4 regions of the Paradesulfitobacterium aromaticivorans genome follow, and region 4 is predicted to be linked to each of the others. Evidence: riboswitches for the same ligand, from Rfam matches in the RefSeq annotation. Region 4 holds a riboswitch; each other region holds the start of a gene.

The links. A riboswitch is a leader RNA that binds a small molecule or an ion and turns the genes downstream of it on or off. The one in region 4 is predicted to bind cobalamin.
Region 1: it holds a riboswitch for cobalamin, as region 4 does, so the genes downstream of both, ACYQ2N_RS12700 (alpha-ribazole kinase) here and ACYQ2N_RS02645 (energy-coupling factor ABC transporter permease) in region 4, are expected to answer to the same signal.
Region 2: it holds a riboswitch for cobalamin, as region 4 does, so the genes downstream of both, ACYQ2N_RS05090 (HoxN/HupN/NixA family nickel/cobalt transporter) here and ACYQ2N_RS02645 (energy-coupling factor ABC transporter permease) in region 4, are expected to answer to the same signal.
Region 3: it holds a riboswitch for cobalamin, as region 4 does, so the genes downstream of both, ACYQ2N_RS22050 (CbtB domain-containing protein) here and ACYQ2N_RS02645 (energy-coupling factor ABC transporter permease) in region 4, are expected to answer to the same signal.

Annotation. Positions count from the first base shown of each region.
Region 1 is NZ_BAAHYT010000010.1:1,432,644-1,437,341, reverse strand. It holds gene ACYQ2N_RS12710 (ABC transporter ATP-binding protein) at 1-1,421, opposite strand, end outside; gene ACYQ2N_RS12705 (ECF transporter S component) at 1,462-1,962, opposite strand; gene ACYQ2N_RS12700 (alpha-ribazole kinase) at 2,054-2,833, opposite strand; cobalamin riboswitch at 2,984-3,159, opposite strand; gene ACYQ2N_RS12695 (carboxymuconolactone decarboxylase family protein) at 3,616-4,137, shown strand; gene ACYQ2N_RS12690 (hypothetical protein) at 4,439-4,594, shown strand.
Region 2 is NZ_BAAHYT010000009.1:113,781-118,478, forward strand. It holds gene ACYQ2N_RS05085 (transposase) at 32-391, shown strand; gene ACYQ2N_RS05090 (HoxN/HupN/NixA family nickel/cobalt transporter) at 591-1,604, opposite strand; cobalamin riboswitch at 1,731-1,921, opposite strand; gene ACYQ2N_RS05095 (cytochrome b5-like heme/steroid binding domain-containing protein) at 1,959-2,126, opposite strand; gene ACYQ2N_RS05100 (hypothetical protein) at 2,368-2,532, opposite strand; gene ACYQ2N_RS05105 (hypothetical protein) at 2,867-3,259, shown strand; gene ACYQ2N_RS05110 (DUF1186 domain-containing protein) at 3,427-4,392, opposite strand; gene ACYQ2N_RS05115 (hypothetical protein) at 4,522-4,698, opposite strand, start outside.
Region 3 is NZ_BAAHYT010000011.1:1,082,167-1,086,864, reverse strand. It holds gene ACYQ2N_RS22065 (cytochrome c biogenesis CcdA family protein) at 1-785, shown strand, start outside; gene ACYQ2N_RS22060 (TlpA family protein disulfide reductase) at 952-1,485, shown strand; gene ACYQ2N_RS22055 (sulfite exporter TauE/SafE family protein) at 1,526-2,287, shown strand; cobalamin riboswitch at 2,368-2,556, shown strand; gene ACYQ2N_RS22050 (CbtB domain-containing protein) at 2,819-3,013, shown strand; gene ACYQ2N_RS22045 (hypothetical protein) at 3,048-3,608, shown strand; gene ACYQ2N_RS22040 (hypothetical protein) at 3,605-4,201, shown strand; gene ACYQ2N_RS22035 (DNA alkylation repair protein) at 4,219-4,698, shown strand, end outside.
Region 4 is NZ_BAAHYT010000008.1:57,943-62,640, forward strand. It holds gene cbiQ (cobalt ECF transporter T component CbiQ) at 4-765, opposite strand; gene ACYQ2N_RS02640 (hypothetical protein) at 762-1,100, opposite strand; gene ACYQ2N_RS02645 (energy-coupling factor ABC transporter permease) at 1,100-1,822, opposite strand; cobalamin riboswitch at 2,101-2,287, opposite strand; SAM riboswitch class I at 2,567-2,665, shown strand; gene ACYQ2N_RS02650 (methionine ABC transporter ATP-binding protein) at 2,789-3,814, shown strand; gene ACYQ2N_RS02655 (methionine ABC transporter permease) at 3,822-4,496, shown strand; gene ACYQ2N_RS02660 (MetQ/NlpA family ABC transporter substrate-binding protein) at 4,665-4,698, shown strand, end outside.

The DNA.
Region 1 (4,698 bases), on a different contig from region 4:
AGCTTGGGCTTGAGGGCCAGGATGGAGGCTGTTGCGAGCAGCTGCCTTTTCCCCTTGCCCAGGGTAAAAGGGTGATCTGTACGGTGTTCTTGAAGCCCGGTTAAGTCCAAAACCCAGTCCAGGCGATTCCTTATCTCCTGGTGTCCGAGCCCGACATTCCTTAGACCGTACTCAATTTCCTTTTCCACGGAAACGGCGAAGATTTGGTGGTCGGGGTTTTGAAAAACATAACCCACGGTTTGGGCCAAACCTGCCGTCTCAATGTGGCGCGTGTTGATGCCGTCTACGATGACATCCCCGTCAGAGGGTTTAAGCAGACCGTTGAAATGTTTGGCCAGCGTGGTCTTCCCAGCACCGTTAGGACCGACAAGCGCGACAAACTCTCCCTCTCTAACGGACAAATCAAGGTCCTTAATGACTGTCTGGCCCGACGGGTAGCGGTGGACAAGACCCGACACCGTCAGTAAAACCGGCGTCTGCGCTATAACAGGCCTGTCTGGGATTGCCTGTGCTAGAACTTGTTCAGCCGGCACCGTCAGGACTATTGCAGGCTCAGGTGACTCCGATCGGCCCATTACTATCTTTCGTACAACATTTGCGGCGGCTGACAGATTGAGCGGAACCTCCTCCGATTCGATCCAGCCCCTTTGATAGAAATCCCAGCCAAGCTCGCTTACCGGCAAGGGCTTGATCCCCAGCTGTCGGAGAAGTTCGACCTGGCGAAAGAGGTCTGCAGGCAGCCCCCGCCAGACAATCTCTCCTTCATTTAATACAACGACCTCGTCCGCTCTCTCAATCACTTCTTCGACGTTATGTTCTATTACTAGTATGGTTAGGTTGCGCTTTCTCCGCAGCTCATCAAGGGCAGCATAGAGGTCAACCCGCCCCTGAGGGTCTAGCTCAGAAGCGGGTTCATCTAAAACAAGGATCTCCGGACCCATGGCCAACACACCGGCAACTGCCAGGCGCTGCTTTTCCCCGCCGGAAAGTTCGGCGGTATTCCTTTGATCGTACCCTTGAAGAGCAACCAACTTTAAGACTTCAGCAACTCTGCGTTCAACTTCCATCTCAGAGAAAGCGAGATTGCGGGGGCCAAAGGCTGTGTCTTCCGCCACGGTCCGCCCGAAAATCTGAGTTTCCGGATCTTGCAGCACCAAACCGATGTGCCTGGCCAGAGCTTGTACAGGCTGGCGGCTGACATCCTGCCCTGCCACGGTCAGCCTGCCGGAGAGCTCTCCTTCCAGCAGCTGGGGGATAAGCCCGTTCAAGCACAGGCTTAAGGTGCTCTTGCCTGCTCCGGCAGGTCCCATGACAACGACGAACTTCCCCCGCTCAAGGTCCAGGTTGATGTTTTTTAAGGTAAGGCTTTCCGCATGGCGGTAACGATAACAAAGATTTAAAAGTTCAAGTGCATTCTCCATGATTTGCTCCACTTCCAGGTTCCGCAGTTCTCTGTCTGAACTAAATCAATTTGCTCCCTTTGATCGCTTTATAAGCAATGCCTGCGATGATAACATTTAGCACCGAAGCCAGCACTAAAAAAGGCATAATCCCCAGCACAGCCCCCATGCCCCCCGCCGGGAACGCCGTGAAGGAACCAATAACTCCATTGATAATAATCGCCGCGACGCTTGCCGGAATGAGGCCCAGTTTGCGGTTAACCCAACGGAAGACAAGCGCACATACCGCCATGATCGCGGCGACGATAAGGTGAACAGGAATACTTAAAGGGAAACCTACAACAGCTGATGTGAGCATGTGAGCCACCGCAATCACTATGCTGCCCTCGGCCGCACCGAAAGCAATGGCCGCAAAGTACCCGGGGGCCGAATCCATCCCAATTGTTCCTACCGGACTCGGAATTTTAATAAGGGCACCAACAGCACTTAGAGCAATAAAGATGGAGATGATTGCGATCCTTCTGACACTCGCTACGGATTTAACGGCATTTAGTTGACTCATGAATAATTCCTCCCTCTAAAATTCAATATTCTTAAATTACTTCTTGATTACTTCTTGATTACTTCTTGATCAATTTATAATTACTTCTGAATTACTTCTTAACATTGGGAACGAGTATCCCAGCCTTATGCAGTGCTATGGACCAAAATGCAGACCCTACTCCCGCAAGCTCTCCCAAAGCCGAAGCGGTCAACTCAGCCGGAGATGTGAAAATCAAGCAAGTGGACGGCCCAGCCGACTTTTTCCAGTCAACCTGAGAAGAGCAATCCGGAATAAAGTCACATCCAACATTCTCCGCAAGCAAGTCAGCCTCCCGACGAATCCCTTGAGAACCGATAGGAACAATATCATGAATGCCTTTAATTTTCACGAGGGATAGAACATGTTTACCCTGAACGATCTCTTCATCATCCGGGCTTTGTACCTCAGAACCAACCTTTGGCAGCCCAAGGCAGTAAACGTTGTCTCCGCCTTGGGAAGTTGCAATGCGCAACTCTTCCCGCCTGCACGTGCCGACGATGCTGATTCCCAGACCAGTCTGGCTGGTCGGCATATTCTTCTCCGTACTGACAGCCACCGGCAGAGATCCTTTCTCTGTGAATTTAAGCTCGTCCTTCACTCCGGCCAAGATCCCGTCTCCTGTGGGGTTCAGTTCATTTGATACTGCTACGGTTACAATTTGCGGAACAGCCCCGGCTGCAAGCACTTCGAGCAACGCAACGCGGACGGTTAATCTACCCACTAAATAAGGAGTCACTTTAACGATGTCATACTCTTTCTCCCCAATCGCCCCACACGAATCACAGGCGGCAACAAGGCATTGCCCGTCTGTGAGCATCGCAACTTCCACATCCCGGCCTCGATAGCCCATCCTACTTCACCTCCTTTCCACTCAGTATTAAAGCAAAGCTAAAGTCATTCTAAAAATCGAAGCGATTCGAGAAAAATAAAAAAGCTCACAGTCATTTACCGTGTTACATATAGGTAACAGGCAAATTAACCATGAACTTTACCATGATCCATGAACCGAAAGTTACAGGCAGGTCTCCTGACTTAGAATCATCGCCTTTACACGCCTTCCCAGCTGCCCAGTGGCTGATGTGCAAAAACTCCTCTTTACAGTGGCGGGTCCGCCCGGGACTTGCACCCGGTTCCCTATTCTCCCTAAAAAAGGGCACCTATAACTTGTTTTATTGTTACTAACTAGTTATTCAGAATTCAGTAGTCAGTAGTCAGTAGTCAGTAGTCAGTAGTCAGTAGTCAGTAGTCAGTAGTCAGTAGTCAGTAGTCAGTAGTCAGTAGTCAGTAGTCAGTAGTCAGAATGCCCAAGAATATGCTTCCAGCAAGTTATTAATCTCTTGAAACGCTCCTGTCTCCTGTCTCCTGTCTCCTGTCTCCTGTCTCCTGTCTCCTGTCTCCTGTCTCCTGTCTCCTGTCTCCTGTCTCCTGTCTCCTGTCTCCTGTCTCCTTATGATTTTACCATTATTAAAGCACTCCTTCAAGCCCTCTCATTTTAACCTCATTTCACTCCCTCTCATCATAGTCCTGTCCTCTTAAATCGTTAAGGGTTGAGAAAATTCTGGCTTCAGGGTATGATTTGGGCAAGAGGAAGAAGCTTACTGAAGCTTTCCCATTAGTAGAGGAGTGGAAACCATGGCCAGATTACCGTTGTTAGACGTCGAGAAAATGCCGGAAAAAACCCGGGAGATGATCAGCGGGGGCAAGTCCGAAATGAAAGGGCTAAACATCAACCGCATGGTTGCCCATGCGGAAAAAAGCGCCCGCCACTTTATGCGGCTGGGCAACTCCTTGCTCACTCAAGCGAAGTTGGACAGCCGCCTGCGCGAGCTGTCAATCCTGAGGATAGCGACCCTTTGTGATTCCCGCTATGAATGGTACCAGCATGAAATCCTCGCCCGTAAAATCGGAATTTCTGACGGGCACATCGCAGCGGTGAAGCTTGGCCCGGACAGGCCGGAGTTCAATGATCTGGAACAGGCGGTACTTAAGTACACTGACGAAGTAACCCTGAAGGTCAAGTCGTCGGATGAGACTTTCAACACCCTGGCTCGAGTATTAAGCCATCAGGAATTGGTCGAGCTTACCTTGACCATCGGGTTCTATAATTTGGTGGCACGTATTTTGGAGAATACGGGGGTCGAAATCGAAAGTTAGGCTGCTCTCTGGTAGGGGGCTGTTCCCAAGCACTTCAACTTAGCATTGGGAGCAGCCCCTTTTAAATTATTCCAAAGGAACCAACGATAGCCTCTGAACATATGTTGTACTATCCCGCGTTTACCCATAATATGGAAGGAGGAATAAGCAGATGGCTTTTGGAGCAGGTGGCGGCGGTGGAATCGGTTGGGGATCCGGAATTGGAATTGTTGTGGTCATAATTCTTCTGCTGATTGCTTTAGGAATCGTGTTCTAAGAAGTAGAACTGACACACGAAAATATTAAAAAGGAGGTTACTAGTATGTACGGATACGGCATGTTGGGTGGGTACGGTGCAGGCTACGGCGGCTATGCTTGCGGTACCGGTTATGGCGGTTACACCGGCGGTTATGGCGTTGGGGTCGGCATCATTGCCATTGCAATTCTGATCTTGATTGCCCTGGGCGTTATCTTCTAAATTAGAAATTAACGAATAGCATCACCTGCGCGAGAGTTCCTTTGGACTTTCGCGTTCTCGTAACGCGCAAGAGCATCAAACTTATATGCTCCAGTAGAGACAGT
Region 2 (4,698 bases), on a different contig from region 4:
TATCTGAACAATTCAGCAAAGAGATTAAGTTGTGGCCACGACACCAGGCATTAAAGATTTTTCTGCTATTGCAATCATCTCGGAAATTGGTGCTGACATGTCGGTATTTCCAACTGCTAAACACCTTTGCTCTTGGGCTGGCCTTACCCCTCAAAACAACGAGAGTGCAGGTAAGAAAAAATCTGTTCGTATTAGCCGTGCCGGTATTTATATCAAGCCTTTGCTGGTTCAATGCGCTAATGCAGTAATAAAGGATAAGAATTTTCCGCACTTTCGTTATCGCTATGAAGCGATCAAACGCCGCCGTGGCCACAAACGGGCTGTCATAGCTGTAGCAAGAATGATGCTTACGGCTATCTACCACATTACTAAAAAACAAGTCTCCTTTTGATCATTAGCTTTACGAGAAAACTCAGGTCAAACCGGATAATCAGCTAAACAAAGTAGCGCGAGCCGTTATTCTTTTACAGCGTTTTTAATTACATGGCGAGTCATCTTCTGGAAGTAGAGCAGTCGGGCGGAACAATAACGGTCGACAGTACACTAGGAAAGGGAACAACTTTTTCGTTTTACCTGCCGGCGTAAAACCATCAGGCATTTTCAAGCCTTAATATTTTCCACAGCAAATAGGAAATGACCCATGCCACAATGAAAAGTCCTACTAATATATAGCCCATACCCCCAAAGTTCAAATGCTGTATCCATCCCCAAATTCCACTGTTTAGTCCTAGCTTTGCGGTAATTATCTGGGCCAATTCAATTAGACCGATAAACAGTGCTGCGATTACGGAAAGACCGGTAACCGATAAATTATAATAAATCTTGCGTAACGGAGTGGAAAAGGCCCAATGGTAGGCAGTTGTCATAAAAACTCCATCCGCAGTGTCCATCAAGCTCATACCGGCAGCAAATATAATTGGAAGGGACAGTACTACGGTAAAAGGCATCGCTTGAGTCCCAACATTCGCTGAAATAGCTAACAAGGCAACTTCAGATGCAGTATCAAAACTTAACCCGAACAAAAAGCCAAGCGGGTATACATGCCAACTCTTGTTAATAAAACGATACACTGGTTTTAAGAAACGTGATATCAAGCCACGGTTTAGAAGCTGCTGATCAAGATTTTCCTCATCATACTCCCCTTGACGCATCTTTACGAAGAACCGGTAAATATCGAACCAAATGTAAAGATTAAAAAGCCCAATGAGAAGAAGAAAACTTCCGGCGACCATAGTACCGATGAGTCCTGCGACAGCTTTTAATTGAGGGATGTTCTGTTGGGCCCAATGCATTGAAAAAGCCGTAATGATTGCCATAATACAGACAACCGTAGAATGACCAAGCGAAAAGAAAAATCCTACTCCTGTCGGATCCTCTTTTTGCTGTATCAGTTTGCGCACTGTGTTATCGATAGCGGCAATATGGTCAGCATCAAAAGCATGGCGTAACCCTAGGGTATAGGCCAAGAAAGCAAATCCCAGCAATGGAGGAAATTGCTTGACATTCAAAAACAGCAAAATCATGCCTAAAAGGTGTATACCTGCAACTGATATTCCGTAACGGATCCATTTAGGGCGGCTAGTTTTTTGGGGTATTTCTTTCAAAATTGTTCCTCCTTACAACTGCTTAAAACAACAAAAAACCCTCCACCAACGAAAGGGTTTTCAAAGCTTAACCGGTATCAATCAAGAGCAGTGACACAGGCATACCTCCCTAACATCCCGTAGGTCGTCGTGTGTTTGGTATGAGCAGGTCTCCTGGCTTAAGATCCTCATCAACTTACGTCTTCCCGGATAATATTCCAGTGACAGAGTGTAAGTTAACTCCCTCTAACAGTGGCGGGCACCGCATCAGCTTTTACTGATTTCCCTTTTCAATTCTTTTCCCTCAGGAAAGAATCACTCATCCCTAGTATTTAGTTGATTTAATGATACATGATTTTAGAAAGCTTGTACAGTCTATTGTGTACTCTTTAAAGTCCCTACCTTAGAAATCTTACCCCAGAACTCCGGTGTCTGGTGATTCGGTGGAGCCTTTTCCAGCAGGCCCGTTAGATCCTGTCCTGCCACGAGCTGTTGGCCCATAGGAGTATGCTTGCCCAATTTCCATAGCTTAGAGTTGGTCACGTCATACGTCCTGAGCAGCATTTTGTCCGCTTACTGCATTGCCGGGAGTACCAGGCTGTGTTTGCGGTGTTTGAGTTGTTGTTTGCGTCGCTTGGGTTCCAGTACACCCGTTTACAAAAAGAGAGCAAATAAGAGTATTACCATAATAAATAGTCGCTTCATGCTGTTTCTCTCCTTGTACTACCCTAAATACTCCCAAAATTTCATTTGCGCGCAGTCCAATAAAGCTGCTTTGCCAACTCTATGCCAGCTCCACGATTCTCCCGTGCTCCAGTCTCACCCGGCGCTGGGCCAGTTCCCCAACTTCCGGATCATGGGTGACCATTACAATCGTATGTCCTTCCCGGTGAAGTTCTCGAAAAAGTTCAATGACGATTTGTTCGGTCTGGTCTTTCAGCAGTTTCATTTGATTCCTGCTGCTTCGCAGCTCGCACCTCAAGGTTATTTTATCATAAACGGAAATTTACTTCAGATGGAGTAGAGCTGCTCTCTGTTTTGTCGACTATTCCGATTCACGCAGGCGTTCAACAATAGACTGCCTGTTTGTACCTCTGTAGTAAGGGGGATCACCATGGATACCATAATAAGCAGCGGGGAGGAAAGGAGCATTGGCAGTATGGTAAAGCGATAGCGGAAAAACCACAAATTGACGGCTAAGGACTGAATCACACCATAGGAGAATAACGCACCCACCACAAATGTAATAAAAATATTTGTCCATATCAAAACCGTTGGTGAGCGTGAAAACAGAATTGAGCAAAATTAGGCTGAGAGACATGGAAGTGATAACGATGGCCGTTTTCTTTTTATTTCGGGCCAGGTTGGAGACAGACATTTTAGAGATAGTCCCCGTATTTTCTTTACCGCAGGACTTTTTGTTACGTCTTTCCTTGCCTAATCCCTGCTCTGTATACCTCACAGCCTCAACCGGTGAAACAGCTCCGGCAATTTTCCCCGGCTTTCGGGAGCTGATCCATACGGTGAGAAGTGAAAAAAGAGCCGCTCCCGTAAAAACGGATATCCCGTACCACGGAGATTTCAAAAATGTTGTAGATAATGAGATAACCTTGAATATAATCAGGCAGAGTAGTGATGAGCATTATGGCCAGAATGACCATCCTCAATACGGATAATCCGGTCCGCAAATTGGGCAATTTCCTCGTTATGGGTAATCATCACAATAGTCTGGCTAAATTTTCGGTCCATCTTTTCTGTATGGTGTAAATATCTCAAGCTGTTCTGTAGGTTTACCATATGAGATTTCTAAATCGGAAATGCGGTCTATGTTTGCCTCATATTTTTATTTTTCTTTCCCAAGACAACATTTTTTATATTTCTTTCCGCTTCCACAGGGGCATGGATCATTTCGTCCAACAAAGTTTTCCCGTCTGTAAGGAACATTCACCGAAAAAATTCTATTTTCCTCGTATTCGTCATGGAAAATCCTCTTAAACATCTCATCCTCATGCTCATCATTATAATCTTTATCAAATAGATATTCCTCCTCATCGTCCTCTTCATCTGTAAATTTCCCAACCCATTCTTCCAACGAATTAACATCCTCTTCAGATATAAAGGAATAATCCTCATCTTCCTTAAGTTCATCCAGAACCTCTTTCATAGATCTATTAACCTGTTTATTCATAAACGGAATGTCAGCAAGAATCTCTACTACTTTGTCATCTGCTACCGCTTTTAATATGTCGTCTGTCAGTCCTAAAGGATGTATTAACGAACAGCACCTGGGAAGAATGTCCCACACATAGCTGTAGTCTACCTCTAGCTTTCCATTAAAAAGTTGTTTGAAATAGAACACCAGCTGTTCTCTCGATACCACTCCATGATTCAATAGGATCAGAAGAGATTCTAAGGCCTCTGTTCTAACAAATTCATCCAATGAAGAATTCTCAATAATGCCTTTAATCGGTTCAATATTTCCATCACAGACCGAAGCAAGAATATTTTTGAAATCCTCGGTGACCGAATCCCCCAGTAAGTCAAATATTTGCTCATCCGGCAGAGATGCAATCTTTATCATACTTTCATATGCTTTTTCCTCTCGAAAGTAAGCCAGTATGTAAATGGCTGGAAAATGAATCAGATACTTATTGTCTTTTGATAGATTTTCTACATCACTTATAGTATATTCCAATATCTCAAGCAGCTCTGGGATCGCTTTCTCTTTATTGGCCAAGGCATATTTTACAGCCTCTGTCGGGTAATGATCCTCGAACCTCTCATATCCCTTAAATATTCTTAAATTCATTTTCCGTAGCCCCCTTTTACCATAATTATAGCACTGCCGGTACTTCTTGGCTGAAAATTTTTGTCTTTACGGCTTTATATTGATAATCTCTTGTTTTTTGCTTGTTAACCGTTAAACCGAGTATGATGATCACAACCATGATAGCAATGATCTATTATTAAACAAAATTATAGTGCCATCGACCCTAACGTCAATGGCACTATCGCAAGTGATAACAATTAGTTCGTTGATACTTTGCGTTGCATAAAGATCTTGCCCACATAGCTTCTTACTGTATCGTGCTATCTTGCCCACCGCGTCCAGCAT
Region 3 (4,698 bases), on a different contig from region 4:
TAAGTGCAGTGGGCGTGACTGCAGTCGTCGTGGTGTACGTTTGGTTTGCTGTTCGGTATGCGTCCGGAATCAACACAGACATCCACCCGACTCTTTGGCTGGCTTTCATCGCTGGGCTGCTTTCTTTTGTTTCCCCGTGTTGTCTGCCACTGTATCCATCGTATATTTCCTATATTTCCGGAATGACTTTTTCGGGGAACGAAAAACATGTCTTGGCTCACCGGTTAAAGGCGTTGACCCACACGCTTTTCTTCGTGATCGGGTTTTCGATTGTCTTTTTAGCGCTTGGGTTATCTGCGACCGTGCTCGGGCAGGTCTTTATCACCCATCGAACTTTGATACGAATTATCGGAGGCGGAATTATCATTCTCATGGGATTGTCCCTGAGCGGATTGCCAACCCCCAAATGGCTGATGATGGAGAAGAAGTGGGAATACCGCCAAACGAGAGTGGGCTATGGCGGTTCCGTTTTGGTTGGTATTAGCTTTGCTGCCGGGTGGACGCCGTGTATAGGGCCCATACTGGCGTCAGTTTTGGTCATGAGTGCCAACCAACCCTCCGCAGGGTTGGCTTTGATTCTGGCCTACATTGCCGGATTTTCTATTCCTTTCTTTGTTTTGGCATTCACGCTGAGTTCAGTGCGGAAATTAGTTCCCTACGGTGCATTGCTTTCCAAAATCGGCGGTTATTTGATGATTGGGTTAGGAATATTGTTGATAACTAATCTGATGACCAGAATCACCGTTGAGTTAATTCGTTTGTACGGAGGGTTTACAGGCTTTTAAGAATACAATTTTCATAAGAAATTCACACTTTCTTCATATAGAAGTCCAATCTTAGTAGTATACTGGCTTTCAAAATCGCAACCTGAATCTCGAAGTTATCTAGATCAAGTCTTAGCCTATCTACAAATTTTAACAACGTCGTGAAAGAGGAGAATATATGTCCAATATGTCCAAACGAATAGTTATGATCGTCCTTGGGATTGTTTTCGTAGTGCTTTTTGCCACGATAGAGCTAAAGAGTAATCTTCCACCATCAGTAAACCAAGCACCAGGACCACAGATAGGATTTAAGGCTCCAGATTTTACGCTAAAAGATCTAAATGGCAATACTGTCAACTTAAGCGACTTTCGAGGCAAACCCGTTTACCTTAATTTTTGGGCTAGCTGGTGTCCGCCGTGTAAAGCGGAAATTCCAGAGATTCAGAAATTCTACCAGCAAAATAAAGATAAAGTTGCAGTCTTGGCGGTGAATATAACTTTTAATGACAAGCTCTCAGACGTAGTTAATATATTGAAAGACAACAATGCCAATTTTCCGGTACTATTAGACACCAACGGTAATTCTTCTGTAGCAGATGCTTACCAGGTGTACGGAATACCGGCGAGCTTTTTTATCGACAAGAACGGAATAATTAGGGAAACGCATGTGGGTGGTATGACATTGAATACGCTCCAAGAAGCATTAAAAAAGGCACTGTAATTTTAATTAACTTGGACTCTTTTCTATAAAGGAGCATTAGATGACTTTATTTAGTCAATGGTACGCTTTCCTAGGACAAGTAAATAATTTTTTGAGTCCTTATTTGTCAGGTCTGTCGTTGCAGCTCCACATTCCGGTGTTATCGGCTCTGCTTTTGGGGTTGCTTGGTTCCACCGCTCCTTGTCAACTATCAACAAACTTTAGTGCTTTGGGTTTATTTACCCAAAAAATTAGCAAAAAGAAGGAGTGTTTATCAGCAGCCTTTTCATTTACCCTAGGAAAAGTAGTTGTGTACACGTTAATAGGTTCACTGACGATCTTGTTGGGAATTAAGCTTAACCAGGAAGCAATTCCTATCGTACAAGTAGTCAGAAAGGCCCTTGGTCCTTTGATGTTAATCGTTGGTCTATATTTGCTTGGATTGTTTAAGACAAAATTATCGCTGTTTACTTCATTAGAACGAAACCTGATAAGACATATACCTAACATCAAAAATATACGGGAGTTCTTCTTAGGTGTAGTTTATTCTTTGGCCTTTTGCCCAACTCTCTTTTGGCTGTTTTTCGGTATTGTTATCCCGTTGGGGGTTTCAACTCAGGGGGGAATTATTTTACCTGGACTGTTCGCTATCGGAACAGTCATACCGTTATTAGTTATTACCTTTTTACTTGCCTATGGTATAGGAACAACAAAATTGTTTACAAGGAATGTACCAAGGATAAATGCAATTCTTCAGAAGGTAGGGGGTGTTATTTTTATTCTAGCAGGTATTAACGATTTTATTGCCTACTGGCTAATTTAGGGAAAAACCTTTTATTTTTCACAAGAAATTCATAACTTCTTCATAATCTTGTAGTATTATTTTTAATGTATAGAGGCTCAACTAAATATCTTTGGATGAGTGATTCTTTTCCGAGGGAAAGAATTGAAAAGGGAAGTCAGTTGAAGCTGACGCGGTGCCCGCCACTGTAAGAGGAAGTTAACTCGCATTATGTCACTGGGATATATCCGGGAAGACGTGAGTTGACGATGAACTTGAGCCAGGAGACCTGCTTATTCCAACATTTCTACAACCTACGGGATGTTAGGGAGGTGTTTTTATTGTGTGCCGTTTTTGTGCAAAACTGCGGCTGGATAATTATCCCTAATTTATAGATTAGGGATTTATTTTTGCCCGTCATTCAGAAAACACTAACAATCAGTTTTGGCCCCTTATTTTTGATTTATTGATCAGTAAATCCCTGAGTAAAGAGTATTGTTCTCTTGGGTCGGTTCCCAATGAGTTAGAAGAACCGTATTTAATTGACTCATTTATTATTTTTGGAGGTAATTGATGATGAATTATGCCAATAAAAATGTGGTTTCACACAAAAAGTTTAATCTTAATTTATCGTTACCGGTACAATTATTGTCTGTTTTAGCTCTGACGGGTTTAGTCCTCTTTACCTTATTATTTAGCACTTACCCGCCCTTACATGATTCAGTGCATGCCCTCCGGCATGCACTAATGATTATTCCTTGTCATTAATTTAAGTATACAATTAGAAAGAGGTGTTAAATCAGTGAATACTCGAATCGCGGTTTATATACGGCCATTATTATTGGCTTTTCTAGTGCTATTTCTTTTTACTCCTTCCCCAACGCATGCTGCTGAGGAAAACGACCTGCAGATTCAACTGCAATCTACTCCGGAGTTTAATGTAATCAAGCCTAATTTTGATTCCCAGTTTTCCATCGTAGTGAAAGATAATAAGGGGCAACCTGTGAAGGATGTAGAACTGGCCTTCACCCTGGAAAGCCCCGCTGCAAAGTTCTTTCCTTCTACTGATGTTCCAAGAGTGGAGGGTCTGACTCTGATGAAGAGCAAGGTTTTTGTTCCCGATGGGAAACTGGACTTTGGATATGTCTTCCCAATCAGAGGAGAATATGCTCTAACGGTTAAAGCTACACCAACCGGAAACCCCAATCATGCGGTAGAAAAAACCCTGCACTTTACGATTAACGAAAACCCAACTAAAGTAAGGAATGTTTCGATTTTTATTTCAGTGCTGTTGCTTTTGGGATTTGCAACGGGATATATATTAACCTCGCGTAGAGTGGCTGGGGAGGTAGTAGAAGTATGAAACTTAAGACTTTTTTAATGATTGGACTCGTAATAGCTTTAAGTATGACAACCGCACCTCTCCTGGCCATGACCATGAATCATCAATCGGCAGATTTCAACCCTATCGTGAAATCTGCGGAAAACGGCCAGGTTAAATTAACTGTTAATGTAAACCCTGGAATGTCGACGGTAGGACACCTGACTAAATTTACCGGACAAATAGTAGATAAAGCCACCGGTCAGCCGGTAACCAATGTTCTAGTAAAAATCAATGCCCATCACATGGAAGAAGATAAAAACGTACTGCATACCGAGTTTGTATCGACTGACGGTGGTTTTGGCTTTGATAACATGTTTGCTGACGGTGCTGAACACCTCCTGACCTTTATGATTGAGCCGACGGCTACTTCTTCGATTAAGTTTACACCTGTAGGAACAGAGTTCCCGGTAGAAGTGATGGGAGTTCAGCCCCCTACCGGTGTTAAAGTTAAGACTATGATCTTTTTGATGGTTGTCATTGCCTTCGGAATGGTTGCAGGAGTTATTACTCCAAAATCCCTCAAGTCTCGTCAATCTAAGAGACTTATAACCGCACCCGATTCGAATACTTAGGATAGGTTAGGTTAAAGATGAATCGTCTACTTTTCTTTTTACTGGATAAAATGCTACTGATCTTGGCTAGTAGAGCACATAGCGGGCAATTGGCTTTGGGGTTGCAGATTTTTGAAAAATACTTTAGCGAGCAACCGGACAGGTTATACGAAGTTTGCCAGGACTACACTGGTAGGAAGCAGTGGTTCTTTCGATTTATTGCTGGAAAATATTTGAGCCGGTTTTACCTTGAAGAACCTGCTAAGGTGATTACGCTTTTGGAAGAACTGGCTGTTGATCCGGTATGGCAGGTGAGAGAAGGAGCTGCCTGGGGTATTGCTGCCCTTTGGGATCTGACGGATAACAGTGTTTTAGACTACTATTCCAGGTGGCTTGGGGATGAACGGGAATATTTGCGAGCTACGGCAGCTCTGTCTTTGGTACCGGTTATTAGGAAAGGAGATTCTACTTTGCTTCCGTTGCTAATACCGTTATTAGACCGACTGGTAGTTGATGAA
Region 4 (4,698 bases):
ATTTCAGCGAGCCATGAGCCAGGCAAAAATAATGATGGAAAGGCCCGCCACTGCAAGCACAATATCCCCTCTTCGAACCGTGCGCAGGTAATTAACCCGCATTTCCCCTTCATATCCCCGGCAAAGCATAGCCTCCCACAAGCGCCTACTACGCTCAAAAACCCGCAGGAACAGAACGCCACCGATCGCAGAGGTCGTCTGCACTGTGCGCCACCAAGTGCCATAACCCAGGCGCATGTGCTGTGCTTTTTGCAGGCGGTCCAGTTCTTCCATCAGTACAAACAGAGAGGAATAGCTCAAAGTCATAATTTCAATGACTGTCGCAGGAACTTTGAACCAGGCGAGGGCACTTACCCATTCCTGCACACTGGTGGAGAGCGTGAGCAAGAGCATGACACTCATCCCGCCCAAAACACGCACCGCAAATAAACGTCCCTGAATCAACCCTTCTTCATATCCGGTCAGATGCACCCAGCCCAGTTCCCAATGAAAAGCAGGGGTCTGACCGCTGAGGAAAATCTGCGTTAGCCAAAGCAAGACCGCGATCAATACCACCGGACGCAGGCGAAGGGCCACAAGGCGCACGGGTACACCCGCTCCCAAGAGCAAAGCCAGGCTTGTTAGCCCAAAATATGCCGGAAGCTGCCAAGTCTTAGTGCTTACTGCTGCCATTAAGCCGCATACCGACAAGAGCAGTTTTACCCTGCCGTCAATCCTGGTCAATACGGTCTGCGGAATCTCCAGTGTCAGATGATGGGCGCTCATTTGGACCTCATCTCCGCATCGGCGCTATACATATGATTCGAATTGGCTTTAAGATCGCTCTCGCGGCTATTCTTCTTGCCAAAAAAGCCACGCCATTGATAGCCCAGATAAAACCCGGCTACCGCTCCCCCGGCAGCAAATACAAACAACAACAAATCCCCTTTGTCTGTATTAATAAGGGGCGGGCGCTCCTTGACCCCTATTTCCGCAGCATATTTGGCAGCCACTTCTCCGACCTTCTCATCTGCACCGGGCATAGACATAGAGCTTGTTCCGACATATACCAGCAACGCTAAAAACACGATAGCCACAAGCCATTTCCCTGATTTTCCCATTATTTTTCAGCCCCCTTGGCCACATACTTGGTTAGCTCAGACCCCTGCGACCGGATCTCTTGCGCCCGAATCACTTTAAGCATCACCAGGATGTCTGGGCGGCGTTCGGCAATATACTTGAGGATAAAGCCTGTGAACAGCCCTTCTACGATCGCCAGCGGAGCCTGAGTGGGCAGGAATGCGCCAAAGATCGCGATAAACACTTCACTCACCAGATGCTGCCCGTGAATAGCGAGAGCCAACTGGATCGAAGTACCTATATAGATGGCAATATCCCCTATCACTCCGGCAGCGAGTCCTGACCAAAAAAGATTCGCTTTCATTCTGCGCAGCATCCAAAAGATTAGCCAGCCTGTCAGCCCCCCGAACGCTCCCATGGTCAGGGTATTGGCCCCTAAGGTTGTCAGACCGCCATGGGCAAAAAAGAGAGCCTGAAATAAAAGCGCGATCATACTAACTAAGGACGTAATCCATGGCCCTAGCAAAATTGCTCCCAGCGGAGTTCCGCCCGGATGGGAACTGGTACCGGTTATCGGTACGGGCACCGGCAGCAATGAGACCAGGAAGATCCCTGCGGTCATTACCCCTGTCAGTTGCTTCATCATGGGAATCTCTTTGCTTTTTTCAGTTAGACTTTTGACCCCGGCGGCAGCCATAATAACGGCACCTGCACCATAGAGAACTGCCGGTACGACCGGGAGCATTCCTTCTGCAATATGCATCTTTCTACTCCTCCATAATTAAAAAAGACAACCGACACTGCCATGCTCCAAACATCCTAGTACAGTAGCTTAGAGTCACGGCAATGTGTGGTCATCTTAGAAACAGCGTTCACTTCCGCTCTCAAGTCGCATCCGCATTTTTGAGAGCAAATCCCGCTGGACAAGACAATCTGCATGCTCCCCTCAGGAAGCTTATGTAAGTTTTCTACAACAGAAAAACCTCCACCAGAGGCGGAGGTATGCTGCTTCAACACGCACCTCCCATCCATCGTGGGTAAAGTGTTCTTTGCGGACAAGCAGGTTTCCTGGCTTAGGCTCCTCACCTTCTGCCCCTTCCCAGGTTTCCCCAGTGGGTATGGCAGAAGACTCCCCTTTTACAGTGGCGGGACCGCGCCGGATTCACACCGGCTTCCCTTTTATGACTCCTCAGTTCAAGAAGGAATCACTTGTCCGAATACGTATGAACTTGTGACTATTTTAGCATCCGTAGGGGCTCGGGTCAATCCCTTAGCACAGATTTCAGGATTCCGCTTGCAAAGATTTTCGGGTTAGGGATGGGCTACTTGCTCTTGTCCATTCCTTTAAGTATTAATACGACAAGAGTCGCAAAAGCGATTGCAAACATCAATGTTTTTGAAAGTACTTCTAATTATGTCATATCATTTTCATTTTTGTCATAATTTTCCCTCTTGCAATTCTTGCATTAATTTGCTAAGATAACCCCATAATTTAACATGATCTTGACTCTTATCCAGAGTAGGTGGAGGGACTGGCCCGATGAAACCCGGCAACCGGCAGCTAATGCACGGTGCTAACTCCTGCAGGCAATCTGGGAGATGAGAGGAGAACCGAGAGTCGCTTCGCGTGTTTTCCTCGCGAAGTTTTTTATTTGCCGGAAAAACTAAGAGATAGTCTCTTAACTTAAGATGAGAGTCATCGACAAGAGCTATTAGGGAGGCACGTTACATGATCCGGGTTGAGAATCTAACCAAAGAGTATTCCTCTGCTCAAGGCAAGGTTAAAGCCTTGGAAAACATATCCCTGCATATTCCACAGGGCGCTATTTACGGCATCATTGGTTTAAGCGGTGCGGGCAAGAGTACGCTTGTGCGCTGCCTTAATCTTTTAGAAAAACCGAGCAGTGGCCGGGTTCTTGTTCAGGGACAGGACCTCACCCAATTGTCTGATAGAGAACTACGCTCAGCCAGGCAGAAGATCGGCATGATCTTTCAGCACTTCCATCTCCTGCAGTCGCGCACGGTCGCGGAAAACATCGCCTTCCCTCTCGAAATTGCCGGGTTTCCCAAAGAAGAGATAGTTACCCGGGTTAACGAACTTCTGCCTTTGGTGGGATTGAAGGAAAAGGCCAACACCTACCCTCCTCAGTTAAGCGGCGGGCAAAAACAGCGGGTCGGCATCGCCCGTGCCTTGGCTACCCAACCGCAAGTCTTACTTTCCGATGAAGCGACTTCTGCTTTAGACCCGCAAACAACCCTGTCCATCCTCAATCTTTTGAAAGAAATTAACCAGACCTTAGGCTTAACTATCGTAATTATTACGCATGAAATGAAGGTTATTAAAGAAATCTGTTCGGACGTGGCGGTTATTCATGAAGCTCAGATTGTGGAACACGGCCCGGTCGAGTCGGTGTTTGTCAATCCTCAGTCAGTTATCGCTAAAGATTTTATTTCAACCGTTTTTCCCAACGAACTTCCACCCGAGCTTCTGCGCGATCTCGCTGCCCACCGCGATTCTGAGATCGTCCGCCTTAATTTTCTGGGCGCACGCGTTGCCGACCCTGTGATCACTGACCTGGTCCGAACTTGCGCGGTGCAAGCAAACATCCTTTACGGCAGCATTGACCACTTGCGCTCTACCTTGTTTGGCACGCTCACGTTGGAACTCCAAGGAACACCTGACCAATTGGAAAAAGCCCATGCTTACCTGTCAAAGCGTGAATTGCAAGTGGAGGTGATCCAGCGTGCACTTTGAACTATCCATGCTCTTTGACCCATCTTACTGGGAATTTATATTGCAGCTCATACCGCTGGCTTTGGGTCAGACCATCTATATGGTCATCGTCTCGACAGTACTTGCTTATGCCTTGGGGCTGCCTCTGGGAGTCTTGCTCGTAGTCACCTCCCCGGGGCACATTTTGCCAAATCCCTGGGTTGAAACGGTTCTGGGCACGATTATCAACATTCTGCGCTCTGCACCTTTTATTATCTTATTGGTCGCCCTTATGCCCCTCACCCGGGCACTCGTAGGCTCTTCCATCGGCACCACGGCAGCCATTGTCCCGCTGGTGGTCGCAGCAGCGCCGTTTGTTGCCCGAATTGTGGAAAGTTCACTGAAAGAAGTGCCTTATGGTGTCATTGAAGCTGCGCTCTCGATGGGAGCATCCCCTTGGCAGCTCATCCGAAAAGTCCTGATCCCGGAAGCTAAAGCTTCTCTCATCCTTGGCGTGGCAATTACCACGATCAGCATCATCGGCTATACCGCCATGGCCGGAACCGTCGGCGGGGGCGGAATCGGAGATGTCGCCATTCAGTGGGGCTATAACCGTTTTCGCACGGATATCATGATTATTACCGTTGCGATTTTAGTCGTTATCGTGCAGGTCATTCAATCCTTAGGCATGAAGCTGGCACGCAAAGTATCGCACTCAGGTTAGATAAATTCTTTCGTCTATATTGACAAAATTGAAAGACCTTTTTCTTAATATTCCTATTGGCTTCTCTGAACATATGGGCCCATGTGAAAAGAAGCTTGAAATAAAAGATTGAGCGATTGCTCATGAACAATTTATACTAATTCCAATACGCTAGGAGGAGTATTACAAATGTTAAAAAGCAAAACCCGTTATTTTACCCTAT